One region of the Streptomyces sp. NPDC005774 genome, then DNA from elsewhere that is predicted to be linked to it. Evidence: riboswitches for the same ligand, from Rfam matches in the RefSeq annotation. Region 1 holds a riboswitch; the other holds the start of a gene.
What was found. Region 1 has a riboswitch for thiamine pyrophosphate ahead of thiC (phosphomethylpyrimidine synthase ThiC). Riboswitches for the same ligand answer to the same signal wherever they lie in the genome.
Positions count from the first base shown of each region.

Region 2: linked by a shared signal. The riboswitch ahead of thiO (glycine oxidase ThiO) and the one ahead of thiC (phosphomethylpyrimidine synthase ThiC) in region 1 are both predicted to bind thiamine pyrophosphate.

Region 1 covers NZ_JBIAIV010000002.1:306,356-310,425, reverse strand. The annotation lists gene ACFYQA_RS03630 (VWA domain-containing protein) at 1-551, opposite strand, end outside; gene thiC (phosphomethylpyrimidine synthase ThiC) at 641-2,464, opposite strand; TPP riboswitch at 2,457-2,645, opposite strand; gene ACFYQA_RS03620 (YibE/F family protein) at 2,981-4,070, shown strand, end outside.
Region 2 covers NZ_JBIAIV010000014.1:104,230-108,299, reverse strand. The annotation lists gene ACFYQA_RS15730 (thiazole synthase) at 330-1,124, opposite strand; gene thiS (sulfur carrier protein ThiS) at 1,127-1,363, opposite strand; gene thiO (glycine oxidase ThiO) at 1,360-2,556, opposite strand; TPP riboswitch at 2,554-2,665, opposite strand; gene ACFYQA_RS15715 (hypothetical protein) at 2,725-3,069, shown strand; gene ACFYQA_RS15710 (NAD(P)/FAD-dependent oxidoreductase) at 3,109-4,070, shown strand, end outside.

The DNA.
Region 1 (4,070 bases):
TCCGCTGCCGTCCGGGGAGCATCGTCCACGGTGATACCGAAGTCGGTGGCCAGCCCCGCGAGCCCCGCGGCGTATCCCTGCCCCACCGCACGGAACTTCCACTTTCCCTGCCGCCGGTACAGCTCACCGCCGATGAACGCGGTCTCCGTCCCGGCCACCATGTCGAACCGCGCGATCTCGGCTCCCGTACCGGCCTCGAGCAGCCTGAGCATCAGTCCCGGCACCTGGCCGAACGTCCCGCCGTCGGACGACGCGCACAGCACGACTCTCTCGACGGCCGGTTCCAGCAGGCGCAGGTCCACCTCGACCGTGTCGGTCGCGGCGCCGGCGGCGCTCCGCTTCCCCAGGTGCGTCACGGCGCCGGAGGTGTGCCGCGGCTGGTTGTAGAAGACGAAGTCGCCGTCGTCCCGCGCCCGCCCGGTCTTCGTGAGCAGCAGAGCCGACCCGTCGATGTCGGGCACACCGGCCCCAGCGGCCCAAGCGAGCTCGACGCGCACCGCCTGGGCGTCGACGGGAAGGTTGGACCCCTTGCTCATTGATCTCGCTGTCATGACATCCAGTCTGCCGACCCGTCCTCCCGAGGAGCGAGAGGGCGGGCCCGAACGGCCCGCCCCTTTGTCCATTCGGTCCGCTTGTTCGTTCAGTCCGTCAACGGCAGGTACACACGGTTGCCCGCCTCGGCGAACTCCTTCGACTTCCGCAGCATCCCCTCGGCGATCTCCTCGGCCGACGCACCCTCCTCCGAAGTCTCGCCGAACCGCTCCGTGATGCTCCGGCTGATCCTCATGGAACAGAACTTCGGCCCGCACATCGAGCAGAAGTGCGCCGTCTTCGCGGGCTCCGCCGGAAGCGTCTCGTCGTGGAACTCCCTTGCCATGTCCGGGTCGAGAGCCAGGTTGAACTGGTCTTCCCACCGGAACTCGAAGCGCGCGTCGGACAGGGCGTCATCCCACTCCTGCGCCCCCGGATGCCCCTTGGCGACGTCGGCGGCATGGGCGGCGATCTTGTAGGTGATGACACCGGTCTTGACGTCGTCGCGATCCGGCAGGCCCAGGTGCTCCTTGGGCGTGACATAGCAGAGCATGGCCGTGCCCCACCATGCGATCATCGCCGCGCCGATACCGGAAGTGATGTGGTCGTACGCGGGCGCGACGTCCGTCGTCAGCGGGCCGAGCGTATAGAACGGGGCTTCATCGCAGATCTCCTGCTGAAGGTCGATGTTCTCCTTGATCTTGTGCATCGGGACATGCCCCGGGCCCTCGATCATGGTCTGCACATTCAAACGCCTGGCGATCCGGTTGAGTTCCCCGAGCGTGCGCAGTTCCGCGAACTGCGCCTCGTCATTGGCGTCGGCGATCGAGCCCGGCCGGAGACCGTCGCCGAGCGAGTACGTGACGTCGTACGCCGCGAGGATCTCGCAGAGTTCCTCGAAGTTCTCGTACAGGAACGACTCCTTGTGGTGCGCCAGGCACCACGCCGCCATGATCGAGCCGCCGCGCGAGACGATGCCCGTCTTGCGGTGGGCGGTGAGCGGCACGTACGCCAGCCGTACCCCCGCATGGACCGTCATGTAGTCCACGCCCTGTTCGGCCTGCTCGACGACGGTGTCCTTGTAGATCTCCCAGGTCAGCTCCTCGGCCCTGCCGTCGACCTTCTCCAGCGCCTGGTAGAGCGGCACGGTGCCGATGGGGACGGGGGAGTTGCGCAGCACCCACTCCCGGGTGGTGTGGATGTTGCGACCGGTGGACAGGTCCATGACCGTGTCGGCGCCCCAGTGGGTCGCCCAGGTCATCTTCTCCACCTCCTCCTCGATGGAGGAGGTCACCGCGGAGTTACCGATGTTGGCGTTGACCTTCACCAGGAACCGCTTGCCGATGATCATCGGCTCGGTCTCCGGGTGGTTGACGTTGGCGGGCAGCACCGCGCGGCCTGCCGCGATCTCCTCACGCACGACCTCCGGCGATACGTTCTCCCGGATGGCCACGTACTCCATCTCGGGCGTGATCTCACCGCGGCGCGCGTACGCCAGCTGCGTGACCGCCCCGCTCACCCCACCCGCGCGGCCCCGGCGCGGCTGACGGGGCCGGCCCGGGAACACCGCGTCGAGATTGCGCAGTCCACCGCGCGGCGAGGTGTGCCTGATCCCGTCGTCCTCGGGGCGGACCGGACGGCCCGCGTACTCCTCGGTGTCACCGCGCGCGGTGATCCAGTTCTCCCGCACCGGCGCCAGCCCTCTGCGCACATCGGTGTCGACCAGGGGGTCGGTGTACGGGCCCGATGTGTCGTACAGCGTGACCGACTGCCCGTTGGTGAGGTGTACCTGACGGACCGGCACCCGCAGGCCGGGGCGTGTGCCCTCGACGTACGCCTTGTGCCAGCCGATGGACTTCCCGGCCTCCTCCCCCACCGACGCTTCCGTCGGTTTCTGGGTGGAGGCAGGCGTGCGTGCGTCCTTGTTGGTCATGAGACCTACTCCCTACGCCGGCATTACCCGGTAACAGGTTCAGCGGTCGACGCAGCAGTTTCCGTCTGCCGACGTTCCGTGTGAAACATCACTCGGACATGTGATGTTTCATGTGGAACGTCGCTGGGACGGAGGTCAGCGCCCTCTCAGCCCGGTGCTCCGAGCTCCCGCGTGTACAAAAAAGGTACCTCCACGCTAGCGGGAATCCTGGCGCGGTGAACAGAGGGCCCTCGTTGTTCTTGCGATGATCAGGCGGTGACCTCGACGCAACCTCCCCCGTACCCACCGCCCGAACCATCCCGTGGCTCCGGCGGCCGAATCGGCGGCGGCCGTGGCAGAGGACCCGCAGCCGGCACCGGCCTGGGCCATGGGGACGTTCAGGGAGACAGCCCCGGCTCCGAAGACTGGTTCGGGCATGGACACCGCCCCGGCGAGGTACCGGCGGCACAGAACCACCTGCCCGGCCCTGGAAACCCTGGCCCCAGAAGCCCCGACGGGCCCGCCGGCCCGGGGCCCGTGGGCCCGGGTTTCGAACCTTCCGGTCGGGCCCCCGGGCCCGGCGCGAGCCGCCCGGGCCCGGGCCACAGGCAGGGGCAGGGGCAAGGAGGGCAAGGAGGGCAAGGGCAGGGTCGAGCCCGCGGCCAGGCTCACGGTCCGGGTCATGACCACAGCCCGGACCCCGGCGCCGGCGGCCGCGGCCCGAACTCCGGCGGCGGACCGAACTCGGTTGGCGGGCACGGCGGTCCGTCTCCGGGCGACGGTGGGCACGAGCATGGCCAGGGCCCCGCCGGCGGGCATGGGCACAGTCACAGCCACGGCCCGGCCGCTCCCGTCTCGAAGCACCTGCGCAAGGTCATCGCGGCGGTCCTCATCCCGTTCGGTGCGGCGGTGCTGATCGGCCTCGCAGTGCTGTGGCCGGGTGGCACACCCGGCCACGAGCGGACCGGTGTCGGTTTCGACCGGCAGACTCAGCAGGCCACGGTCACCAAGGTGGCCGAGGTGAGCTGTTCGTCCGTCAACGCATCCGGAGGCGTCCCGACCGGCGACATCTCGACGGCCGAGGGGTCCTCCGCTCAGCAGCAGGCGGACGGCACGTGCAAGAAAGCGACCATCCGGGTCGACACCGGCGACGATGCGGGCCGCACCTTCACCGAGATCGTGCAGCCGGACCAGTCACGTCAGCTGAGCGAGGGTCAGGGGGTCGTGGTCGCCTACGAGCCCTCCGCACCGAAGGACCTCCAGTACTCGGTGGCGGATGTGAACCGGCGCGTACCGCTGGCCCTGCTCGCCGGCATTTTCGCGGTCGCCGTCGTCGCTGTCGGACGGCTGCGCGGTGTGATGGCACTGGTCGCGCTGGCGGTCAGCTTCCTGGTGCTGAACTTCTTCATCCTGCCCGCGATCCTGCAGGGTTCGAACCCCCTGGTCGTGGCGGTGGTGGGGGCGAGCGCCATCATGCTGCAAGCCCTGTATCTCTGTCACGGGCTGTCGGCGCGCACCTCTGTGGCTGTGCTCGGCACCCTGATCTCGTTGCTGCTGATCGGCTTTCTGGGTTCGGTCTTCATCAGCTGGGCGGCGCTGACCGGCGACACCGACGACAACACCGGTC
Region 2 (4,070 bases), on a different contig from region 1:
CCCGGACCGTGCTCCGCGGCGGGTCCGGTTCCGGCGCGGCGACGCGTTCCGACGGGCCCGACCCGGCACCGGGGTCAGGCTCCGGCGCGAGTGCGTCCCGGCTCCGGAACGTGTTCCGAAGCGGATTCGGCTTCGGCCTGGAAGGCGTTCCGACGCGGGCCGGGTTCCGGTTCAGGGGCGTGGTGGGACGTGGTCCGGGCCATGGCACGGCAGCCGCCGATGGCGGCGCACCCCCATGAGAAGCCCCCGCCTCCCGGCCGACCGGAGACGGGCGGTGCATGGGCGGGAGAGCAACCTGGTGACGACGGTCCCCTCAGAACGCGGGCCGCTCAGAACGCGGGCCGCTCCGGATCCAGCGCGGCGAGACCCTCCGCAGGAGACGACGCCTCGGCGAAGTACCGCCGCGGAATCCGTCCCGCCCGCCTGGCCAGCCGCCCCGCCTCGACCGCACCGCGCATGGCGGCGGCCATCAGCACCGGCTCCTGCGCCCGCGTCACCGCCGAGGCGAGCATCACTCCCGCGCATCCCAGTTCCATCGCCAGCGCCGCGTCCGACGCCGTACCGGCGCCCGCGTCCAGAATCACCGGCACGCGCGCGTGCTGCGTGATCAGCGCGAAGTTGTGCGGGTTGCGGATGCCGAGTCCCGATCCGATCGGTGACCCGAGCGGCATGATCGCCGCACAGCCGGCGTCCTCCAGTTTCCGCGCCAGCACCGGGTCGTCATTGGTGTACGGCAGCACCGTGAACCCGTCGTCGACCAGTGTCTCCGCCGCCTCCAGCAACTCGATCGGGTCCGGCAGCAGGGTGCGCTCGTCGGCGATGACCTCCAGCTTGACCAGATCGGTGCCGAGCGCCTCCCGTGCGAGACGCGCGGTGAGCACCGCCTCGCCGGCGGTGTAGCAGCCCGCCGTGTTCGGCAGCACCCGGATGCCCAGCTTGTCCAGCACCGACAGGACCGAGCCGTGCACCGAGGGGTCCACCCGCCGCATCGCGACGGTCGTCAGCTCCGTACCGGACGCCACCAGCGCCCGCTCCAGCACCTCGAGGCCGGCCGCCCCACCGGTCCCCATGATCAGCCGGGACGTGAAGGACGTACCGCCGAGAACGAACGGATCGTCGGCCATGGTCAGCCTCCTTGGACGGCGGTCAGGACTTCCACCCGGTCCCCCTCGGACAGGGACGTGAGCGGCCACCGCGCGCGCGGGACGACGGTTTCGTTGAGGGCGGCGGCCACCCCGGAGGGAGCCGAGGTCAGGGTGGCGACCAGCGCGTCGAGCGCCGTACCGGAAGCCACCTCGCGCGGCTCCCCGTTGACGGAGACGGAGACGGTGGGGCCGGTCGCGACATTCGCCGGATCGTTCATGCGGACTGCTCCGTGAGTGCGGCGGCGGTGAACCGCCGGGGTGTGAAGGGACGGGCCTCGGCCGGGAGTTCACCGGTGGTCAGGACCTCGGCCAGGACGTCGCCCGTGACCGGCGTGAGCAGCACGCCGTTGCGGTGGTGCCCGGTCGCGAGGACCAGCCCCGCCAGCGCGGACGGGCCGAGCAGCGGCGCGTTGTCGGGGGAGCCGGGGCGCAGCCCGGCCCGGGTCTCGGTGAGCGGAAGTTCGGTGATCCCGGGGACGAGTTCGTGGGCGTCGCGCAGCAGTTCGTACACCCCGCCCGCGGTGACGGTCGTGTCCCAGCCCTGTTCCTCGCTGGTCGCCCCGATCACCAGTTCCCCGTTCTCGCGCGGCACCAGGTACACATGGCTGCCGCGCACCACCGCGCGTACCGTCCGGCTCAGGAACGGGCCGAACCGGTCCGGCATCGTGAGCCGGACCACCTGCCCCTTCACAGGACGTACCGGAGGCAGCACATCCGCCGGGATCCCCGCGAGCCGCCCGCTGAGGCTGCCCCCGGCGAGCACCACCTGCCCGGCGCTCAGCGCGGTGCCTTCGGCGGTGACCACACCCGTGGCCCGCTCCCCGGCGACGGTGAGCCGTTCGGCCCACGCGCGGTGCAACACCACTCCCGCCCGCTCGCAGGCGGTCACCAGCGCGGCCGCCAGGCGCCGGGGGTCGATCTGGTGGTCGCCGTCCACCCGCAGCCCGCCGCGCACACCCGGTGCGAGCATCGGCTCCAGGCGTCGGCACTCCCGCCCGGACAGCCACTGCGCGTCGAGCCCCGACCGCTGCTGCAGGACGTGCAGTTCGCGCAGATGGGCACGGTCGTCGGCGTCCAGCGCGACCGCGAGGGTGCCGCAGCGGCGGTAGCCGAGGTCGTGGCCGGTGGCCTCGGTGAGCTCGGCCGCGAAGCCGGGGTAGCGGCGCGCGGAGGCGAGGTTCAGACCGAGCAGGGTCTGCTCGCCGTAGTGCAGTTCCGTGACGGCGGCCAGCATCCCGGCGGCCACCCGGGCGGCGCCGGCGCCCGGCTCGGGGTCCAGCACGGTCGTGGCCAGCCCGCGCTGCGCGGCCCGCCAGGCCGTGACCAGGCCGATGATCCCGCCCCCGACGACGAGGACGTCCGGAGAACGCCCCGGATCGCGCGGGGAGCCCGAGGTGTGTGTGGGCGACATGGGCGTCCAGCCCCTCCCTTCGCCGGCATGACCCGGATCAGGTTCATACGGTCGGAGGCTGCCAGCCTCCCTCTCAGCCCGGTGCGTCCGGGCTCCCGCGAGTGCTTTACGGTGGCCAGCCTAGCCCCGGAACAATGCCGGAACAACGAACGTACAGGGAGCCCTCAGATGGCTGGTTCGCTCGACGGCCTGGTTCTCTCCCCGGTCGCCGACCAGGCACCGGGGCAGGTCGGCACCCGCACCCGGTTCGTCTACCACGAGCGGAACGGCCGGATCTGGGCCGAGTACGCGGGCGGTGACGTCGTGCGCGGACACCTGGTGGGAACCCGGGAGGGGGACCGGCTGGACTTCCGGTACGTGCAGCTCAAGCACGACGGCACCACCGCCTCGGGCCACTGCGAGTCGACGGTCGTGGAACTGCCCGACGGGCGGGTGCGGCTGGAGGAGACCTGGAAGTGGGAGTCGCAGCCGGGCAGCGGCACCAGCGTGGTGGAGCAGCTCACGGCCCCCTAACACCTGTCCGGCCATGGGACAGGTGTCTATGGTGATCAGGTGAGCGAGCAGACGCAGGAACGGGGACCGTCCGGGCCGCGGCGCGTGGTGGTGACGGGGGCCGGAATGGCCGGCGTACAGACCGCCGTCGCCCTCCGGGAGCAGGGTTTCACCGGCACCGTGACACTGATCGGCGCCGAACCCCACCAGCCGTACGACCGGCCACCCCTGTCCAAGGCGGTGCTGCTGGGCACGGCGGAGAACTCCGCCTTCGACGTCGACTTCGAGACGCTCGGCATCGAACTGCGGCTCGGCTGCGAGGTGTTCGGGCTGCGCCCCGCCGACCACGAGCTGGACACGGAGGCCGGGCCGGTCCCCTACGACGTCCTGGTCGTCGCGACCGGCGCCGAGCCGGTCCGGCTGCCGGGCGCGGAAGGGGTTCCGGGCGTCCATCTGCTGCGCACCCTGGACGACGTCGAACGGCTGCGACCGGTGCTCGCGCGCCGGCAGGACGTCGTGGTCGTCGGTGCCGGCTGGATCGGCGCGGAGTTCGCCACGGCCGCGCGCGAGGCGGGCTGCACGGTCACCGTCGTGGAGGCCGCCGACCGGCCCCTGGCCGAGGCACTGCCCGCCGAGGCGGCCGCCCCCATGACCGCCTGGTACGACGACGCGGGAGTGGTGCTGCGGACACACGCGCGCGTGGAGCGCGTCGAGCCCGGCGCGGTGGTGCTCGACGACGGCTCGCGACTGCCCGCGGGCGCCGTCGTCGTCGGTATCGGTGCGCGCCCCGCCACCGCCTGGCTGGCCGGCTCGGGGATCGAACTCGGCGAGCACGGCGAGGTGGTCACCGACGCCCGTCTGACGACCTCCGTGCCGGACGTGTACGCGGTGGGCGACTGCGCGTCCTTCCCCTCGAAGCGGTACGGCGAACGCCTGCTGGTGCACCACTGGGACAATGCCCTCCAGGGCCCGCGCACGGTCGCGGCGAACATCATCGGGGCGGCCACCGGTGCATCCCCGGC